One region of the Vibrio echinoideorum genome, then DNA from elsewhere that is predicted to be linked to it. Evidence: predicted binding sites of a transcription regulator. Region 1 holds the regulator's gene; each other region holds the start of a gene.
The links. The regulator MetJ, encoded in region 1, represses methionine synthesis genes. The targets are predictions, from matches to a motif close to TTAGACNTNTANANGTCTAA.

Region 2: a site for MetJ is predicted at 1,298-1,317, ahead of OCV36_RS09280 (MetQ/NlpA family ABC transporter substrate-binding protein). Genes of this name have one in related genera too.
Region 3: a site for MetJ is predicted at 1,742-1,761, ahead of metA (homoserine O-acetyltransferase MetA). Genes of this name have one in related genera too.

The regions. Positions count from the first base shown of each region.
Region 1 covers NZ_AP025483.1:247,452-254,290, reverse strand. The annotation lists gene metF (methylenetetrahydrofolate reductase) at 1-616, opposite strand, end outside; gene OCV36_RS01135 (bifunctional aspartate kinase/homoserine dehydrogenase II) at 915-3,326, opposite strand; gene OCV36_RS01130 (O-succinylhomoserine (thiol)-lyase) at 3,329-4,510, opposite strand; gene metJ (met regulon transcriptional regulator MetJ) at 4,719-5,039, shown strand; gene OCV36_RS01120 (malic enzyme-like NAD(P)-binding protein) at 5,280-6,569, opposite strand.
Region 2 covers NZ_AP025483.1:2,040,119-2,046,957, reverse strand. The annotation lists gene OCV36_RS09285 (haloacid dehalogenase type II) at 1-265, opposite strand, end outside; gene OCV36_RS09280 (MetQ/NlpA family ABC transporter substrate-binding protein) at 463-1,266, opposite strand; gene OCV36_RS09275 (dienelactone hydrolase family protein) at 1,574-2,482, opposite strand; gene OCV36_RS09270 (GGDEF domain-containing protein) at 2,804-3,946, opposite strand; gene OCV36_RS09265 (Lrp/AsnC family transcriptional regulator) at 4,159-4,614, opposite strand; gene OCV36_RS09260 (PLP-dependent transferase) at 4,757-6,568, shown strand.
Region 3 covers NZ_AP025483.1:1,921,448-1,928,286, forward strand. The annotation lists gene OCV36_RS08660 (M20/M25/M40 family metallo-hydrolase) at 1-496, shown strand, start outside; gene OCV36_RS08665 (DUF3859 domain-containing protein) at 626-1,048, opposite strand; gene OCV36_RS08670 (ATP-binding protein) at 1,143-1,511, opposite strand; gene metA (homoserine O-acetyltransferase MetA) at 1,785-2,726, shown strand; gene pilW (type IV pilus biogenesis/stability protein PilW) at 2,947-3,696, shown strand; gene rlmF (23S rRNA (adenine(1618)-N(6))-methyltransferase RlmF) at 3,865-5,178, opposite strand; gene OCV36_RS08690 (YgjP-like metallopeptidase domain-containing protein) at 5,183-5,680, opposite strand; gene OCV36_RS08695 (glutaredoxin family protein) at 5,834-6,070, shown strand; gene OCV36_RS08700 (LysR family transcriptional regulator) at 6,160-6,839, opposite strand, start outside.

The DNA.
Region 1 (6,839 bases):
CAACGTCGATACCAGCAGCAACACAACGGTCACGAAAACGTAAGTAGCTTTCAACATCGAAAAAGAACTGCGTGATTGCACGGTTAGCTCCGGCATCCACTTTACGCTTTAGATTAATAAGATCAGACTGAGCGCTTTTTGCTTCAGGGTGAACCTCAGGGAAAGCTGCAACTGAAATATCAAAGTCGTGGCGTGATTTAAGCAGCTTTACGAGGTCAGATGCGTACATGTCTGGAGCGCCACCGCCTGCTGGAATATCACCACGTAGCGCAACAATACTTTCAATACCATTTGCCCAATAATCGTCAGCAATTTGAATCAATTCTTCGCGACTAGCGTCAATACACGTTAAATGTGGCGCAGCAACTAAGCCTGTTTGGTTTTTGATTTCTTTAATGATTGAGTGGGTACGATCACGCTCACCGGAGTTTGCACCATAGGTTACCGAGACAAATTTTGGTTGAAGTGTCTTAAGACGGTGAACTGAGTTCCACAGCGTTTCTTCCATCTTTTCGCTGCTTGGTGGAAAAAATTCAAATGACACATTAATGTTGTCAGAAAGCTCAGCAATATTCTGATTTAAAGCGTCGATATGGCCTGCGTGTGTGTATCCCATCTTACTCTCCCTGTGGCAAAAGCAACCACTAAATAATCTCAAATCCTTAGCGACGTTTAGACGTCTATATGTCTCCAGAATGTATTGAATACGATTTAATGTCAACAGATCGATTATGAATTTTTTTCAAGTAGATCGTGAGTAAAACTCAAGTCAGTAAATGAGCCGCAAAGCAAAAATAAGATAGAAAAAAGGCTGAAAAACACATCGTGCTTTCAGCCTTATTTATCTTAGTGAATAGTATGCTATTTACGTATTAAACTAATTGATCTGAGTATTAAACCAACCGATTTGCGTATTAAAACAAGCTCGACATTCTGTTTAAGTCAGATTGGATTGCGCCTGCTGTCACTTCACGACCAGCACCAGGGCCTCGAATAACTAATGGATTATCTTTATACCATTTACTCTCAATCGCAAAGATGTTGTCGCAAGGCAATAAGTTCGCCAGTGCATGCTCTTTCGATAATGCCTCAACACCTACCGTAGCCTTACCATTCTTCTCTAGACGCGCGACGTAACGTAGAACTTTCTGCTGAGAATGTGCTTTTTCCAAACGCTCGGCCAACTCTTCACTCAGCACAGAGGCCTTATCAAAGAAATCATCCACCGATAAACCTTTCAGCTCTTCAGGTACTAGTGATTCTACTTTTACGTTTTCAGGTTCAATATCTAAACCCGATTCACGCGCCAGAATTACCAGCTTACGCATCACGTCTGAGCCATCGAGATCAGCACGAGGATCCGGTTCTGTTAGGCCTTGCTGCCAAGCTAGATCAACCAACTCGCTGAACGGTACCGTGCCATCAAACTGTTGGAACAACCAAGACAGCGTGCCCGAAAAAATACCAGACAGTGCAAGAATATCATCACCGCTTTCACGCAGGTCACGTACCGTGTGGTTAATCGGCAAGCCAGCACCAACGGTCGCGTTGTACAACCAATGACGGCTGATCTTAGCGAAAGCATCTTGCACTTGATGGTAATACTCGCTTGATGCAGAGCCTGCAACCTTGTTCGCCGAGATCAAATGGATGCCTTGTTGTGCGATTTGCAGATATTTTGCTGCAAGCACTGGGCTCGCAGTAACATCAAGAACCACCGCTTCATCGTAACCCTGAATCGAACCTAAGCGCTCTAACCAATCGTTACCATTATTAGCAATCGCTTCATCATCAAAACGCTTACCAACAGACGTCGCATCAATGCCTTGATCGTCGAACCAATAGGTCTGGCTATCAACCACTGCGACCAATTCAAAGTTCATTCCACGACGCTTTTCAAGCTCAGCCTTTTGTTCAGCAAACAGACTTAACCAACTTGAACCAATGTTGCCCTTACCACATAAGGCAATCGCAACACGTTTCTGCGCTTGGAACAATTGAGAATGAATGCCTTTCACTAGGCTTGATGTTTCACTTTTACGAATCACAGCAACCAAGCTTAAGCCTGAGTTCGCTTCTGAGATAAACTCAACCGGTGAGCTCTTTAGTTGCTGGTAGAAGCCGTAGCAATGGTTCGGGTTTTTGGTCACGCCCGCACCCACTGCTGCAATCAGAGAGAAACCTTCTTTAAGTTTGATTTCAGCTTCAATCGCGTGGTCTTGTAGATATTCCAATGCACCACCAGCGATCTCCTCGGTATAAGCAAGACGCAGGCAGTGTTGATCTGGTTCAAGTTCATAAGCAAGCGGCTCTAGTTGAGCACGCTTAAGACCTTCCAACACTTCGCTTTCTAGACGGTCGAAATCATGTCCATGACCAAACGTCAGTTGCACGATAAGAACTTCATCTAAAGAGGTAATGATTTTTGCACCACGACCGGATGCCAATACACGCTCTATCTGTGTAGAACCCGCCTCTGGCTGATAACTGCAACGTAAGCTCAGATCCATAGCACTTTGAGCCACAGGCTGTAGCGTTCGGCTATGAAGCACAGGAGCCGCTAGGCGAGCCAGTTCACTCGCTTCATCAAGGCGAAGCAGAGGCAACAAACACGCATCCGAAACTAAACGAGGATCAGCGCTGTATACACCAGCCACATCACTCCAAATCGTTACGCGTTCAACTTCTGCCAGAGCACCAATCACAGTTGCCGAGTAATCCGAACCGTTGCGGCCGAGCAGCACTGTTTCGCCCTCGCAGTTCTGAGCCATAAAACCAGTAATCACCACACGGCAATGCGTATGCTGAGCCAGAACTTCTTTAATCAGAGAGTAAGAACGTGCGCGATCAACTTCAGGTTGAGCGCCTACTTCTGCACGTAAAAAAGCACGCGCATCTTGAGCGACGGCTTGTAAATCATTTTGGCACAACAAAGCCGCCAATAAGCGTGAAGACCAAACCTCACCGTGCCCAAGCACTTGCGCTTTTTGCGCTTCACTCAAGGGAGCCGTTAACTCGCCTAAGGCGGTAAATTCTTGTTGGATGGTTGCCGTTAGTTGCGCAGCAGATTCACCTTCAAGTAACGTTTCAATCAATTCAAGTTGAAACTGACGAAGGGTTTGCAGACATTCATGAGCAATACGACCATCTTTGTCGAGCGCTTCGACAAACTCGATTAAGCGGTTGGTTGTTTTACCCGCAGCGGATACCACGACCAAATCTGTTGCTGATGAATACTCTCTAAGAATGTTCACTACTCGTAGGTAACATTCAGGGTTCGCTAAACTGCTGCCACCAAATTTATGTAGCTGGCGAAAGGTTGCCATTATTAACCCTCCCCTTCAGCGATAAAGCGTTGTGTTTTTTCAAAGGCTTGTTTGAGATCGTCAATCAGATCTTCGGCATCTTCAAGGCCAACCGAGAGGCGCAATAGTTGCTGAGAAATACCAGCTTCTGCCAATGCTTCTTCACCCATAGCACGGTGAGTCATCGACGCGGGGTGACAAATCAGGCTTTCAACGCCACCCAGAGATTCAGCCAAAGAGAACAACTCTAACTCGCCAACAAAATATTTAAGCGCGTCGAATGAACCCGAAAATTCAAAACTCAACATTGAACCAAAGCCAGACTGCTGTTTCTTCGCGATATCATGACCAGGATGATCAGGTAAGCTTGGGTGATAAATAGTGCCAACCAGATCTTGTTGTTGTAGCGAAGTTAGGATTTCACGAGAACTCTCTTCATGAACACGCATACGAGCACCAAGCGTACGAATACCGCGTAGCGTCATGTAGCTATCAAATGGTGTGCCAGTCGCACCAATGCAGTTGCCCCACCAAGCTAACTCTTCAGCATGCTCTTCTGTTTTAGTAACGACTACGCCACCAATCACATCTGAGTGACCGTTAATGAATTTCGTTGTCGAATGGATAACAAAATCGGCACCTAGCTCTAAAGGCTTTTGGAATACAGGCGTCAAAAATGTGTTATCGACAGCAACCAATGCACCGACTTTTTTCGCTTTACGGCAAGTTTCTGCAATATCGACAACACGAACCAATGGATTCGATGGCGTTTCTAATAAGATCAATTTTGGCTTAAGTGCGATCGCCGCATCCAACGCAACTTGATCCGATTGATCAACAAACAGCACCTTAAAGTCGCCTTTGATCGAACGCGTGTTAAACAGACGGTAAGTACCACCATAACAATCGTGTGGTGCGATAATAAGATCATCGCCACCCAAGAAAGCAGACACCCATAAGTTAAGCGCCGACGTACCACAGTTAGTGACAACTGCACCTTTACCAGATTCTAGTTCAAACAGCGCAGTTTCTAATAAACCACGGTTTGGATTACCAGAACGGGTGTAATCGTACTTTGGTACTTCACCAAAAGCGGGAAAACCGTAGTTAGTCGACAGATAAATAGGTGGAACTACGGCATGATGTTGAGTGTCTGACTCGATGCCAGTACGTACGGCGATGGTTGCTGGCTTCCGGCTGCTCATAGGTGCTTCCTTACAAGTTTGGCGTCTGGGTATCACAGCCGCTTGTGGGGTTTTTGCGGCTGTGTTAGATATATGTTATTCACTTTACTTTCATAAACGTGAGACGTCAACACTTCTAGACGTCTATATGTCTTTGCTTATGGCAGTAAATCCCGCTAAAATCACCACTATTAATTTATTCTAACAACTAAAGTGATGAAGGTACGCAATGGCCGACTGGAATGGTGAATACATAAGCCCATATGCTGAGCATGGAAAGAAAAGCGAACAGGTAAAAAAAATTACAGTTTCTATCCCTCTAAAAGTGTTAAAGGTTCTCACTGACGAGCGCACTCGCCGCCAGATTAATAACCTACGCCATGCAACAAACAGTGAGCTACTGTGCGAAGCCTTTCTACATGCGTACACAGGCCAACCACTGCCAACGGATGAAGACCTTCGTAAAGATCGCCCAGATGATATCCCTGCAGAAGTAAAAGAACTGATGACAGCAATGGGTATCGAATTCGAAGCGTTTGACGAAGAATAACAATAACTCAGTCACTGCCTTCAATATTGATTCGCTATAGCTGAACCCTATTTTTAGCGTCACTCGCTAAGCTTTCTGTAGAAGCTGCCTGTAATTGCGCGGTGAGTAATAGATATAAAAAAACCGACTCCTAGTGAGTCGGTTTTTTATTATTCTTTTTTGCTTCAATAGAGCAACAGCGATAACAAGCTATTAAGCTATTAAGCTATTGAGCTATTGAGCTATTGAGCTATTGAGCTATTAAACCATATAGTTAGCAGGCATCTCAATACGAGCTACGCCAGATTCAACGGCTGCTACCGCTACCGCTTTTGCTACGCAAGGAAGCAGACGTGGGTCCATAGGCTTAGGAATAATGTAACCTTTGCCAAACTCCAGTGCAGTCTCACCCGCAGCGGCGAGTACTTCAGCCGGAACTTCTTCTTTCGCTAGTTCACGAATCGCTTTAACCGCCGCCAACTTCATCTCATCATTGATTTCGCTCGCACGCACATCGAGTGCACCACGGAAAATGAATGGGAAACAAAGTACGTTGTTTACTTGGTTAGGGTAATCACTGCGGCCTGTACCCATAATAAGGTCGGTACGAACTTCGTGAGCAAGCTCAGGCTTGATCTCTGGATCTGGGTTTGAACATGCAAACACTACCGGCTTATCAGCCATCAGCGTTAGTGCTTTAGCTGGTAATAGGTTAGGGCCAGATACACCCAAGAAAAGGTCAGCACCTTCGATAACATCTTCAAGCGTACGTTTATCCGTATTGTTTGCGAACAGCGCTTTGTACTCATTCAAGTCTTCACGACGAGTATGAATCACACCTTTACGGTCCAGCATGTAAATTTTCTCACGCTGAGCGCCACACTTAATCAACAGCTCCATACAAGCAACGGCTGCCGCGCCAGCACCTAAACAAACGATCTTACACTCTTCAAGTTTTTTACCTTGAAGCTCAATTGCGTTCAGCATACCCGCTGCCGTTACAATCGCAGTACCGTGTTGGTCATCGTGGAATACAGGTACATCACAACGCTCAATCAAGCGACGTTCAATCTCAAAACAGTCTGGTGCCTTGATGTCTTCTAGGTTAATACCGCCGAATGTATCCGCGATATTCGCAACCGTATCAACGAACTCATCGATTGTGCGGTGTTTTACTTCAATATCGATAGAATCTAAACCAGCAAAACGCTTAAACAGTAGCGCTTTACCTTCCATTACAGGTTTAGAAGCAATTGGGCCAAGGTTACCTAAGCCAAGAATCGCCGTACCATTAGAGATAACAGCAACCATGTTGCCTTTACCTGTGTACTTGTAAACGTTCTCTACGTTCTGTGCGATCTCTCGAACTGGCTCAGCCACGCCAGGGCTGTATGCGAGTGCTAGGTCTTCTGCAGAATTTGCAGGCTTCGTCAGTGCTACGGCAATTTTGCCTGGAATTGGGAACTCATGGTAATCAAGAGCTTGCTGACGGAATTGTTCTTGAGGCGATAATTCTTGAGAGGATTGATCTTGGCGGCTGTCTTCAGACATAGGTGTAGGTTCCTAGGATATTATTATTTGGGGGATCTTGTTCATGTTAATAGATGTACTTCAAAGTTCCTAGGTGGTTAAAGCCTCTGTCTCATTAAAAAACGAGATTTCACTACTAATAAGACCAGTGAGCAGTTGAAATTACTGTCGCTTGTTGAACTTTCGAGCGGATTTCAATTCGGTATGATTTGATAGGAACGTTGAGAATTAAGCTTAGTCAGTAAGAAAGTATTGGAAAAGGTTAAGAGCAGAATAATATTCATCTTTTCC
Region 2 (6,839 bases), 1.8 Mb from region 1:
CAAAAGAAGTTAACAAGGCATCTTTGCTTTCCGCCGTTAAATCACACTTGTACCGCTGTGCAATAGCGTCGAGCGCTGCATTCGCTAATTCAGAAAAAGTAGACTGTACGTTTGTTGCGATGCAAACCGTTGAAGAGTGCAAAAGCTTTGAGAACCAAAGCGATAGTGCATCCTCGCTGCCAAATACTGCTTTAAATTTAGGCTGTAATGACCCCAAATTTAAAACCGTTTCGTTTATATCAAACAGTATCACTTCTTTTTTCATGCGAAGAACCCAGATTTAATTGAATTTCATGCTTACATAATCCGCTCTGACGATACGGTTTACAACCTCGATTTAAGTAACTTGAGCTTTGCTCTCTAATTTGAAAAGGGGCTGGAATGCGTGAGCGACAACCCTTCAACTCAAATCTGGCGTTGCTTCATAGGTATTAGGCAACGCCAAATCTGAAATGATTTAGCTTATTTAGCGGCTTCGATGGTGCCTTTGAAAGTGCTGTCTAAAAAGTCACTAATCTCTTGTGAGTGGTAAATTGAGATGATCTTTTTATACGTTTCATTATTTTTGTCTTCTTCTCGCGCCGCTACAACCATCACGGCTAAAGGTGCGTCTTTTTTCTCTAAGTAAATGCCTTGTTTCTTAGGATCGAGTCCAGCCGACATTACATAGTTCATGGTGATTGCTGCTGCATCTACATCGTCAAGAGAGCGGGGTAGCTGAGCGGCATCCACTTCAACAAATCGAATGTTCTTCGGGTTGCTAACAATATCGTTTAAAGATGCGTTGAAACCAGCGTTGTCTTTTAATGAAATCAGCCCGGCATCTTCAAGTAGTAACAGTCCACGCCCGCCATTCGTTGGGTCGTTTGGAATCGCGATTCGTGCGTTGTCGGGGATAGAGTCAAGCGAAGTGTACTTGTTAGAGTAAACGCCCATACGCATTAAAATTGAACGTCCGATAGAAACTAACTTGCTATCGTGATTGTCGTTAAAGTTGTCGAGAAATGGCTGATGTTGGTAGCTATTCAGTTGGATGCTTCCATCATCTAATGCTGCGTTAGGGGTGATGTAGTCTGAGAATTCAACTAGCTCAATGTTAATCCCTTGCTTTGCTGCTTCTTTGGCGACTGCCTGTACAACTTGTGCATGTGGGCCAACTGTCGCCCCAATCTTGATTACAGCCTCGTCTTTTTTTCCACATCCTGTTACACCGAATACGAAAGCTAATGCCAACAGGGATGCTGTGATTTTTTTGTAGCTGTTCATGATAACTCCATTTAATTGATCAAAAAGACATTTGGGCGTCTGGATGTCTATATTATCTATTTATAAGATCGGGTCAATAGGTTTGTTAGAAGCAAAGTTAGATTGATATTAATAGGTTAGATTGATATTAAGAGTCAGGTTTAATTCATATCAGAATGTCGACGACCCCAAACCTATCTGTAGGGCAAGCCAATGTAGCGTTGAGAAAACAAAGGCCTCGCACGTATGAGGCCTTTTGGGTTTCGTTGAATAAGGTATAGGGCAGTAACTTGGAACTTAAAGAAAACGGGTTCGGTAATCTTTCCTATTAAGAGAGCTTTTGATTAAAGAACTCAAGCGTACGTGTCCATGCTAACTCCGCTTCTTCTTCAGCATATCGACCTGTTGAATCGTTATGGAAGCCATGATTCACACCGTCATAGATGTAAGCGGTGTAGTCTGCTCCGTTCTCTTTGAGTTCGGTTTCATAGTCTGGCCAAGTCGCGTTCACACGTTTATCGATTCCAGCGAATTGGATGAGCAATGGCCCTTTAACATTCTTTCTTAAATCAGGTGCGGCAGGAGTGCCATAAAAGGGAACGCCCGCATCCAGCTGTTCTGGCATTACCGCCGCCAACATATTCACGATATAGCCACCGAAACAAAATCCTACAGCGCCTAGCTTGCCGTTACTTTTTTCATGAGATTTCAAAAAGTTTGCAGCGGCGATAAAGTCTTCTTCGATTTTCTCTCGTGATAGCGACTTTTGCATTGCTCGGCCTTCATCATCATTTCCTGGATACCCACCAAGCGAATAGAGTGCATCAGGTGCAAACGCAATAAACCCCGCGGCCGCGAGTCGTCTTGCCACATCCTTTACGTATGGATTTAAGCCTCTATTTTCATGAATGACCAAGACAACAGGCGCATTACCCTCTAACTCTTTTGGTACCACCAAGTAGCCATAGCCTTCTCCGTGTCCTTTAGGCGAAGGAAACTTCTCGTAGGTTGCTTTGATGGAAGGATCATTGAAAGAGACTTGCTCTGCCTGCGCATAATTAGGGATCAGTGCTGAAGTTAATGTTGTCATGGTTAAGCCAAGTACAGCTAGCCCGGATAGACGAGCCATAAACTCTCTGCGATCAATCAGACCGTGCGCATATTCGTCGTACCAATCAAATGCTTCTTGAGGGATAGAGCGAGCTGGATCTGATTGAGATTCGGTATTTTGATTCATAACTTTTCCTTGTTGTGAGTTGTTTGACCAATCAACTATAGTGGAAATTTCAACACATTTGAACGATCGCTCAATATCTTTTAAGCTATTTGTTATATCAAAGTACAAAAATTAGATGACAGTCAGATAAAACGATCACTTCGGAATCGATTCCCATGTCTAGGTTTGTTTTACGGAGCGATTCAACACAAGGTTGATGTAAGTGATTAAGTCAGTGAAGTAGGGCGGTTTTGATTATTGGCTTTGAGGAAGTTCTAGCTTTAAATTGGGCAAAGCTTGTTTGTTTTTTTCTTAATATGAATATTTAACTACCACATTTTGTTAACGCTCAACAATGCAATCGCGCCCTTGAGATTTTGCGTCGTAGAGGGCGTTATCCGCTCTTTTAATTAATGAATTCCAGTCATCGTTTATGAGAGCTTGAGTCACTCCAATGCTGACAGTATACCTGCCAGATGAGAGCTCTTGATTGGAGTTGTGTTTTGCGTGGTTCCTTATTCTTTCAGCTATTTGCATTGCTTGAATTTTATTCGCTCTAGGTAACATGACAACAAACTCCTCTCCACCATAGCGAAAGCAGAAATCGCTTGTTCGGCATGTATCTTCAAGAATTTGACCAAAGTGCTTAATCACATCATCTCCCTTGTCATGACCATAGGTATCATTAATTTTTTTGAAATGATCTAGGTCGGCCATCAGTACAGAAATGTCACTCTCTCGGCCTGGTTGAACAAGCTTGGGTATCAGCTCTGCTAGGCCTCTACGGTTATAAAGGCCTGTTTGTTCATCAGTGATCGATGAGCGATAGGTTTGCTTTAATAAACGATCAGTTAAGATCCAAAACACTGAAAATGCGAGGCTAACAATTGTGATTGTCATGATAACGAAAGACAATTTATGAATATCTGATATCAGGTAATAGTTTGAATTCGTTCCTTTGGTATGAGCAAGTACGCCCCTCATTGCCATATAGAGAATGTTGATAAACAGGGTCAGGTTCAACAGGCACTTTGCTTCTCTGTTATCGTGTTTTTCCCCGGAATAGTTTGCACATAGGGCTAAGATACATATCGTCACAACGAGAATACTTCGAGCTTCGATCCTAGAAGTAACAGAAGGCGCAATTAGGGCGCTATAAAGAAAGAAGCTAATGCCAAGGGAGCTAATGATAATTGATATTACGAGAAAAGATCGACTTGCTCCTCGTAACACGGTTATGCCGACGAGTAACAAACCAAAAGCGGTTGCGTATGCACCATTGGAAAGAAAAACGATGGATTCTGAAGATTGAGTAACGCCGAATGAAAGTGGTGTAACACTGGCTCCTAACAGCAAAGCAGCATAAGCAATATAATTCACCCCTAACGTGGTTCCTGCGAGTATATATTTATGTGTTAACAGCATAGCACTCGCAACAGTGGCTGCTAACAAAGAGGTATATATAGCTAAGGTGTGTACATCCATGAAATCACCAACAACGTAAAAATGAACTCTCTCAATTCAGTATTACGCAATTTGTATTATTAATATTTAGTAGTTAATCATTATTAAACCATATGCTGATGCAGATCAATTTATGTTCAGGTGCGCGAGCTAGCACTAGGGCATTTCTGAACTAGAAAGTGTCACGTCAAAATTCAAGCCATCAAGATTCTGGACCCAATAGCGACACACATTTACCTCACTGGCAACTTGGTCTTGGTTTTCACCTGACCGAAAGCGAAGCTGGATTCAATAGAAGCAATATTGGGTAGGCGGGTTAATTGCTTACGGATAAACTGCTCGTAGCTTTTGAGCGACTCACTGACCACATGTAATAGGTAGTCGTGATTACCTGTCATTAAAAAGCACTCTAATACTTCATCAATCACTTCAATGTGCTGCTCAAAGTCTCGCATATTCTCTTCTGTTGGCTTTTCAAGTTTCACCAACACAAACACATTCACAGGTAGGCCGCATGCTTCTTGGTCGACACTGGCGTGATAGCCTCGAATAATCCCTTGTTTCTCCAATGACCGAACTCGACGCAAACAAGGAGAGGGCGATAGCGACACGCGATCGGCCAACTCTTGATTAGTGAGCCGTGCGTTGCTTTGCAATTCAGCCAGTATTTTCTTGTCGATCTCGTCCATTGGCATATTCCATCAATATTGAATTTAGTTTGGCAATATTATTGCTCAAAGTGTATGTCTTACTTCGCAAATAGCAATTTTTAACATCAGCACAAAACTAAAATTAAAGGAGGAACAACAAGCATGGAATGACTTAGGCACTATGAATACTTCAACTCAACTTAGCCCGCTGCGTAAAACGACCAAACACGAACAAGCAGAAGCTCTTGCCATTGAGCAGGCAAAGCATTTTGGTATCGACCCAAACAGTGATTACGGCGTCACGCTGATTGAACTGGCGACGACACTGTACCAAGCCAATACCAAGACTCACGATCTTTGGGCATTGACGGTTGATGGACTTTCAGAACTCGACAAGAGTGACCGAATCGCTTGGTTTAACGCCAAACGTTTCTTGTCATTCCAGATCGCTAAGATCCTCGACAACCTGCAAAACCCAATGCGTGCTACTTACCAATCTATTGCCACCAATAATGGCAATTTTGCGTCTAAAGGTGCGTATCCTATCTTCGATAATGTCGCTGCTATTTTCTCTGCCAGCCCCGTAATTACGCGCACTGCAACGTATTTGTTTGCGTGTACAGAATGGATTGAAGATGCGTTCAACGGTAAAGAGCCGCTGCACGATATTTACTCTCGACTGCTTAATCCAACATCGATTTCACTGGCTAATCACATGGTTGATATTGAGGCAGGTTCTAGAGCCAACGAGTACCTCGCATGGAACTTTAACTCGGGGATGGCGGCCATTGATGGGTTGTTGAGCCATTTACTTGGCCATGAAGACATAGTCTTGGCTTCACGTAATATCTATGGCGGTTCTTACCAGCTGTTGGAAGATTGGTTTGGCAAGCCTTCGAATCTGAATGTCGCGGTAGAGTGGGTGGATGGTTACTCCGGTGATGAGTTTGCGACGCGCCTTGATGAGGTTGCTCATAAATACGCAGATCGCCTCGCTGCGGGTAAAAAAATCTACGTTTACCTAGAGTCACCATGTAACCCACATGGATACGTGTTGGATGTTGCTAGCATCAGTAAAGCTGGTCACTCTCGCGGTTGGGATGTGATTGTTGACTCAACAGTGGGGACTCCATTGCTGCATCCAGTACTAAAACGCGACGATGTGGCGGAAAGACCCGATTATGTCATTCACTCTTACACCAAAGAACTGGCGGGTTCTGGCACCACAACCGCTGGAGTTGTGATTGGCCGCAACGAGACCATGTTTATTCCAAAAGGAGATCAGGTCACTTTTACCAAGTCCAACGGCGATGAGGTCACCATTCCATGGAACGAAACGCTGTTTTGGAATGTGTACTACATTAAAGGCGCATTCCTAGACGCAGATAAAGCGTTTGAAGTGCTTAATGGCATGAAAACGTATGAGATGCGAGTGGTGCAAAAAACGATTAATACACTGACTCTGGCGAAGATCTTTGATGCTCACCCAGACATCAATGTGTCGTGTCCAGCTTTGCCAGACAGCGATAACTATGAACACTGCCAGAACAACATGTACTTGGGGCTACCAGCGGCTCTTTTTACTATCGATATGGAAGGTAACGGTAATCGTGCGCCAATCAATCGTGATGGCTTTAAACAGTTCTTCGATATGCTTGAGCCCGCTATTGGCATGCAAGTGAGCCTAGGGCAAACCAACACGGTGGCACTGTGTCCGGCACTGACCACGCACTCTGAACTCAGCGATGAAGCGCTTAATGAAGCAGGCATCAAACCGACCACAATGCGCATCTCTATCGGCTTAGAAGATCCTCGAATGTTCATCGCTCATATTGTCGAGGCCGCTAAATTGTCGATTGACCGCAAACACGCAGACTTCTCATCGAGTTTCCCGAGTGGTGACAGTATCGATGAAATCTATATGCAAACCTATATGGATGTGCACCAGAGGTTTGTGAAGAGCTTGCCGAAGTTCAGTCAACTTAGTCAGTAAGTTGGGTCAGTAAGCTAAGCTGGCAATAAAGGTTAGCAAGAAAAGTCAGTGAAGTAGGGTAACTTTAACCGTTAGAGTGCAGTTATAATCACTAGATAGAAAAACTAAGGCCGCGCGCGAGGCTTTAGTTTTAGAAAGCTCTCACTGTGTAGCTTCATCGAGTGCTATTCAATTGGTGCTTGGAAAGCGACTCTGTTGATGACTTATTACTGGGCTAATACTGAATACCAAAGAGCAAGAGCTCTAGAAAATGAATGATTTTCGTAAAAAG
Region 3 (6,839 bases), 1.7 Mb from region 1:
AGTGGCTGCAGACGCAATCACTAAGATGAACCTACTTCGCATCGATGAAGAAACCACAGCAAACGTCGGTATTGTTCAAGGCGGTCAAGCGACCAACATCGTAATGCCGGAACTTAAAGTAGTGGCTGAAGCACGTTCTCTAAACGGCGAAAAGCTAACGGCTCAAGTTGAGCACATGATCTCGACATTCCAAGAAAGCGCGAAGCAATTCGGCGCTGAAGTAGAAATCGAATCGACTCGTGCTTACGATGCATTCGTGATTGCAGACGATCACCCGCATATTCTTTCTATCAAATCAGCGTTTGAGAAGCTTGGCGTAACCGCAAATACTAAACGCACTGGCGGCGGTAGCGATGCGAACAACTTCAACGCGAAAGGTCTAACAACGGTTAACCTTTCTACTGGTATGGCGAAAGTTCACACCACTGAAGAGTACATTGCAGTGAAAGATATGGTCGCTATCACTGAGTTTGTTGTAGCTTACGTAACACAATAATCTAATCCATTAGTTAGGTAGTCACTTCTATCTAGCACTATGAAAAAAGCCGAGTCCACATACGACGTGTGACTCGGCTTTTTTGTTGTCTGCGTTTAGCCTAAAGCTAACGTCTACCAGAAATTTCGTCTAAAAACCCCTACGCTTCCAGAATTGGCCTTCGTCTTTTGCAACAAGGTCGAATGTCTTATCGGCAATGATGTTGCCTTTTAACTCCACGGTCATGCGCCACTTGCCAAGTTTATTCGAAACTGGCGACCAAATGGTATCTCCTAAGTAAAAATCCCAGTCGTTGTTACCGACATGCTCTTCACCATCGAACGGTTCGAGCACTTCGCCCTTGTCTGTGGTGATATCCGGGTGATAGATGCAGTAGCGGATCTTTTCACCTTTGGCTTTCTTGATATTCAAGATATAGCCAAACTCCACATCGATTTCAGCATCAACGGTAGTGGTGAACTCTTGGATTTTGGGAAGGTCTTTGGATTTGGAATCCCATGTGGAATAGATACCATAAGAGGTCATGTCGACCACAACAGAGCGCTTTGCCATTTCAATCTTTACCTTGGAGTTGTTCTATTAATTTAAGTATTGGTCGTGGAGTTTGATTCGTTAGCCAGATGCTCGTTGGCAAAAAAGCACAGGGTTATTCTTGCCAATCTTTCGCCATACGTTTAATCACCGACGGTTCAATATCGTGAATACTACCAAATTGCTCTCTGCAAACTTCGATTATCAAGTTCGCTTTATATTTGAGCGCGAGTTGGCGATAAGCCTTCATTTCCCAGTGCTTAATAAAGGTATTCGATACAACAACATCTAGCCCTTGCTTCAAGCCACTTTCTACAGTGTTCTGACACCACTCATGTGCCTGTTGCAACTGCTTAGGATCAAAACGGTACTCACCTTGCTCATTCACGTAATACATATCGGCTTCAACGTGCAATGCATCGTAGGTTTTCGCTTTTGTTGACTTGCCCGAACCTGGCAACCCTCGAATGAGTATTAACTTCATTTGTCACTTTACAGGCTAATTCGAAAACATGAGTTTATCGTAAATGCTAACCGCTTGCTCTGATAACTACCTAGTTCTACATAACAGAACCAAGCACTTATGCCTTACTCGGGTAGTCGTTAAACATTATAAGACTCCCTCGCCGTCGGAAGGTGGCTTCTGATAGAAAACACAAATAATTTACATCTATCCATTTTGTATATCGACAAGCGTATCAAACTACTATAGATTTAGAAGTATAGACGTCTACATATCTAGCTTAGGGAGAAAGCTGTGCCTATTCGCATTCCAGACCAATTGCCAGCATCCGATGTTCTTCGTGAAGAAAACATCTTTATTATGCCGCTATCAAGAGCATCGACTCAGGAAATTCGTCCACTTCGAGTCTTGATCCTCAACCTAATGCCAAAGAAGATTGAAACTGAAACTCAATTCTTACGCCTGCTATCGAACAGCCCATTGCAAGTCGATGTAGAGCTGCTACGCATTGATGATCGACCAAGCAAAAACACTCCGACAGAGCACCTTGATAACTTTTATCGTCAATTTGAGATGGTAAAAAACCGTAACTTTGATGGACTGATCATCACTGGTGCGCCGCTTGGTCTGGTTCAATTTGAAGATGTTATCTACTGGGATCACCTAAAAACCATCATGGAGTGGGCAAACAAACATGTTACGTCAACTCTCTATGTATGTTGGGCGGCTCAAGCTGGCTTAAAACTTTTGTATGATTTGCCAAAACGCACTCGTAAAGAGAAGCTTTCCGGTGTTTACAGTCATGAGATACACAACCCCTACCACCCTATTTTGCGTGGTTTTGATGATACCTTCTTAGCTCCCCACTCTCGCTATGCTGATTTCTCGCAGGAATACCTTGCTGAACATACTGATCTTGATGTACTTGCGACTTCCGATGTAGCGGGTGTTTATCTGGCATCAACCAAAGACAAGCGAAACGTATTTGTAACGGGTCACCCTGAATACGAGGCTCATACACTTCATCATGAGTACATCCGTGACTTAGGTGAAGGCATGGAACCCGTTATTCCAATCAACTACTACCCGGGCAACAATCCAGATAATAAGCCAGTTGCTAGCTGGCGTAGTCATGGGCACTTGTTGTTCTCAAACTGGTTGAACTACTGCGTTTACCAACAGACACCTTACGATTTGGATCACTTCAGCGAAGAAAACTTCACTAAAGACGATTGAGTAGTACGTCATTTAGGTAACAAATTACTTAGGTGAAAAGTCACTTAGGTAATTCCCAAGAAAGCCGTGTTCAGTAGGTTACAGAAAAACAGTAGGTTATTGATAAAACACCAAATTGGACACGGTTTTTTTATGGTGTTTGAGTCGCATTCCATAACAGATTTACCACTTCGACTAATTCGATTTCATATCATGGGGCTGTGTTCATAAGGAGCTGCACATGCCTGCCAATTCGTTATCGCCAAACCCCATATTATTATCAAGCCTTGCATTAATCCTCTCCCTTTCAATAGTGGGGTGTGTTTCTGTTACAGAAGGGCCACCTAAGATTAAGAGTGATCCTATCGCGATGTCTGAGTCTCGCATCGAATTAGGTTTGGGTTACATGGGACAAGGTAATATGGTGAGAGCACGTGAAAACCTCGAACTGGCGGTCAAGCATGCACCAAGCTATTACCGAGCACGACTTTCGATGGCGCATTACTACGAACAAGTCGGTGAAGTGGATGAAGCGAGAATCACCTATCAGAAAGCGCTTCGTTTAGATTCCCAAAACGGCAACGTGCTCAATAACTACGGTACCTTTCTATGTAAACAAGGTGAATACGATCAAGCCGATAAATACTTCAATCGCGCCATTGATCAGCCCTACTATTATTTAGTATCTGCTAGTTATGAGAACGCTGGATTTTGCGCGTTTAAAGCAGGGAATGCCGATAAGGCTAAGTATTACTTCACTAGAGCCATCGACCATGATCCAAACCGAATAAGATCAGTTCTCCAACTATCAACGATTGAAGTGAATGAAGCTGACTACAACGACGCTCGACTGCGTCTATTCAAATTCCACCAGCGTTATGGTTACCAAGTTCCTTCACTTAAGATCCTAATCGAACTAGAACGCAAAGCCGGTAACAATGCAATTCAAGAAAAGTATCAAAGTAAGTTAGACGAACTGCTTTCGGCTTAGGACACTTGCACTAAAAATAACTAAATAGCCAAATAATCAAAGAACCAAATAATTAAATAGCCAAATAGCCAAATAGCCAAAACAAAAACGGGCTTGTTGAATGTATCAACAAGCCCGTTCATGATTTTAGACGTGAGTTTTGAACCTGTGACTTCAGTTATGAGTTCGCTACTTCAAGTCAATCCACTGCTGACGTTGTTCGTCATCCATGAACGTCCATGCAACAAAACGGCTGACTTTTTGACCTTGTGACATTTCAACCACTTTCACTTGTTTCGCTCTCAGCTTGCCAAGTTCTGAACGGATCATATCAACGTTGTCTTTCTTAGAAATTAGCGTTGTAAACCACAAGACTTGAGTTGCGAAAAGGTGGCTCTCTTTTGCCATCTTTAAGATGAAAGCCGCTTCGCCACCCGGGCACCACAACTCCGTTTTTTGTCCACCGAAGTTCAACGTTGGCTTATCTTGCTTCGCAGACGGCTTTTTCGATTCTGGCTTGAATGATTTACCCGCTTTCTTTGCTCGGTTCGCCGCTAGATTATCTAACTTGCGTTGAGAACCTTGTTCAGCTTCTTCTTGTGAACCATGGAAAGGAGGATTACAAATAGTGACATCGTAACGCTCATTATCCTTGATCACACCTTTGAAGATGGATTCAGAATCGGCTTGTAGACGACTGCGAACCTTACCTTTGAGGTTCGCATTACTTTCTGCAATAAAGTTCGCCGCTTTCACTGAGATAGGATCCACATCCGTACCAGTACAACGCCATTTATACTCTGTCGCACCGATGATTGGGTAGATACAGTTTGCACCAACACCGATATCTAGCGCTTTAACCGAAGCATGGTTATAAGGTTCGCCTTGGCCATCGCTATTCAGAATATCTGCGACTCTGTGGATGTAATCGGCACGCCCAGGAATTGGCGGACACAAGTAGCCTGCAGGAATATCCCAATGCTTCACACCGTAATGATGAGCAAGTAAGGCTTTGTTCAAAAGCTTGACCGCCAGAGGATCGGAAAAGTTCACCGTATCTTCCCCTACAGGGTTCTTAATCAGGTGTTCTTTCAACTCAGGCAATGCCGCGACCAACAGGTCAAAATCGTATCGACCTGTGTGTTGATTTCTTGGATGCAAGCCGCCTTGAGGCTTTTCAGCCGAACGTCTTTTCTGGGCTGCGTTTTTGTTAAACGATGTTTTGTTAAACGGCGTTTTATTCGAACCCGGTTTACCATTGTTATCTTTGCCAAAAGATCGCTTCGATTTGTTGTTGCCCGCCCCTTTTGAAGCCGTATTTTTTCGGCGTTGTTCTGATGTATCTTTTGAAGAAGTACGCTTGTCGCTGCTTGGTTTACCTGTATTTTGCTTAGCATCACCTTGCTTACGGTTACCTTGCTCAGCTTGGTTGCCTTTTGTTTTTGTTGATGAGGTACTGTTTTTCGACAGGCTTAGCGTAGTTCTATTTTGTGATTGGCTCATTGGGCTACTTCTTTAAGTCTAAATACATCATGAATAAACGGGCATCTAACTCAAGTTGATGATATTCCGGCTCCATGTGACAGCATAGTTGGTAAAAGGCTTTATCGTGTTCTTTCTCTTTGATGTGCGCCAGTTCGTGCACGACCAACATTCTGAGTAAAGGCTCTGGGGCATTTCGAAAAACACTCGCGATACGAATTTCATTCTTCGACTTTATCTTTCCACCATGATTCTTTGCCACATAAGTGTGAAGACCTAGTGCATTATTGATCAGGTGGATCTTTCCGTCGTAAATCACTTTGCTAATTGGCGGTGTTTTCTTCATATAGCGATTTTTTATCTCAATCGCATAGTCAAACAAGGCTTTCTCGCTTTTTATCTCGTGATTATCTGGATAGCGAGCTTCAAACCACGGCACTAACTTACCCGACTCAACTAACTGAGTCACCGGGTCGATAATGTGCTTTGGATAGCCTTGGATATATCGCAAAGAAGGATGCATGTAAAAAAACCGTACCAGTAACACCACGACAATACGTTGTGGTCTTGAAATTTGAGCCGCATAGTGTAACTGATCACACTTTTCTAATCACCTAGGATTCGTTACACTTTAGCGAGATTCACCAAGAGCTAGACTCAAAAAGAGATTGTAAAAATGAAACGTGTTGTATTGTACGTCGCAGACAAATGCCCTCACTGTAAAGATGCCCAGCGCTATTTGGACTCTAAAAAAATTGAATATCGTCTAACGAATGCAAAAATGCAGCGTGGTCGTAAAGAATTACAAGCGATGGGTGCTCGTTCTATCCCTGTGCTTAAAATCGGCGATCAAGTGATGGTCGGCTGGAACCAAAAGAACTTCGATAAGATGTATAACTCAAAGAACACCTAACGTGTTCTGAGCCAGTCATACTTCTATACAACAAAGCCCGAATATCCAATCTAGGATGTTCGGGCTTTGTTTATTTAAATCTTACTAAATCACACATACCGCTTAACGAAATCAATAAAGGTTCTGTCGGCTTTCGACAAATACCCTTCCTTTCTCCAGGCCAAAGATAGATTCAGTTTTACAGGGTCTTTAAATGGCACGCCTATCACGTCTTTCTCATATTCCGTCACTAAGCTCAACAGCGCGGTGATCGCAAACTCTTGTTTAACGATAGAAAGAATCATTGGCAATAAATTGGTTTCGAACGCGATGGTCATATCGAGGTTGTACTTCTTACAAGTCGCATCGATAAAATCACGGTGGAAGTAGCCTGATTTGAACATGATCAGCTCTTGAGCAAAGAATTCTTCAAAGGTCATCGAAGGCTGTTGTGCTAACGGATGCTCCTTACCGACAACGGCGACCATCTCAGAACTTAACAGATGATCCGTTTCCAAATCATCAGGAACGTTCTCATGATTAATTACACCAATATCGAGTTCGCCGTTTAACAGCATTTCCCGAATCGAAGCGGTGCCAGCATCAATCAAGGTCAACTTTAGGTTTGGGTATTGGCTTTTAAATGCCATCACGACTTGGGGGAAAAAGTAGCTGCCCATCATACTTGGAGCGCCTAATCGAACCTCGCCTTTTTCTAGCCCCTTTAGTTCATTCATCGCGAGCTGAGCATCATCAAACTGCTGGGCGATTCGCTTTGCATGCTCAAACA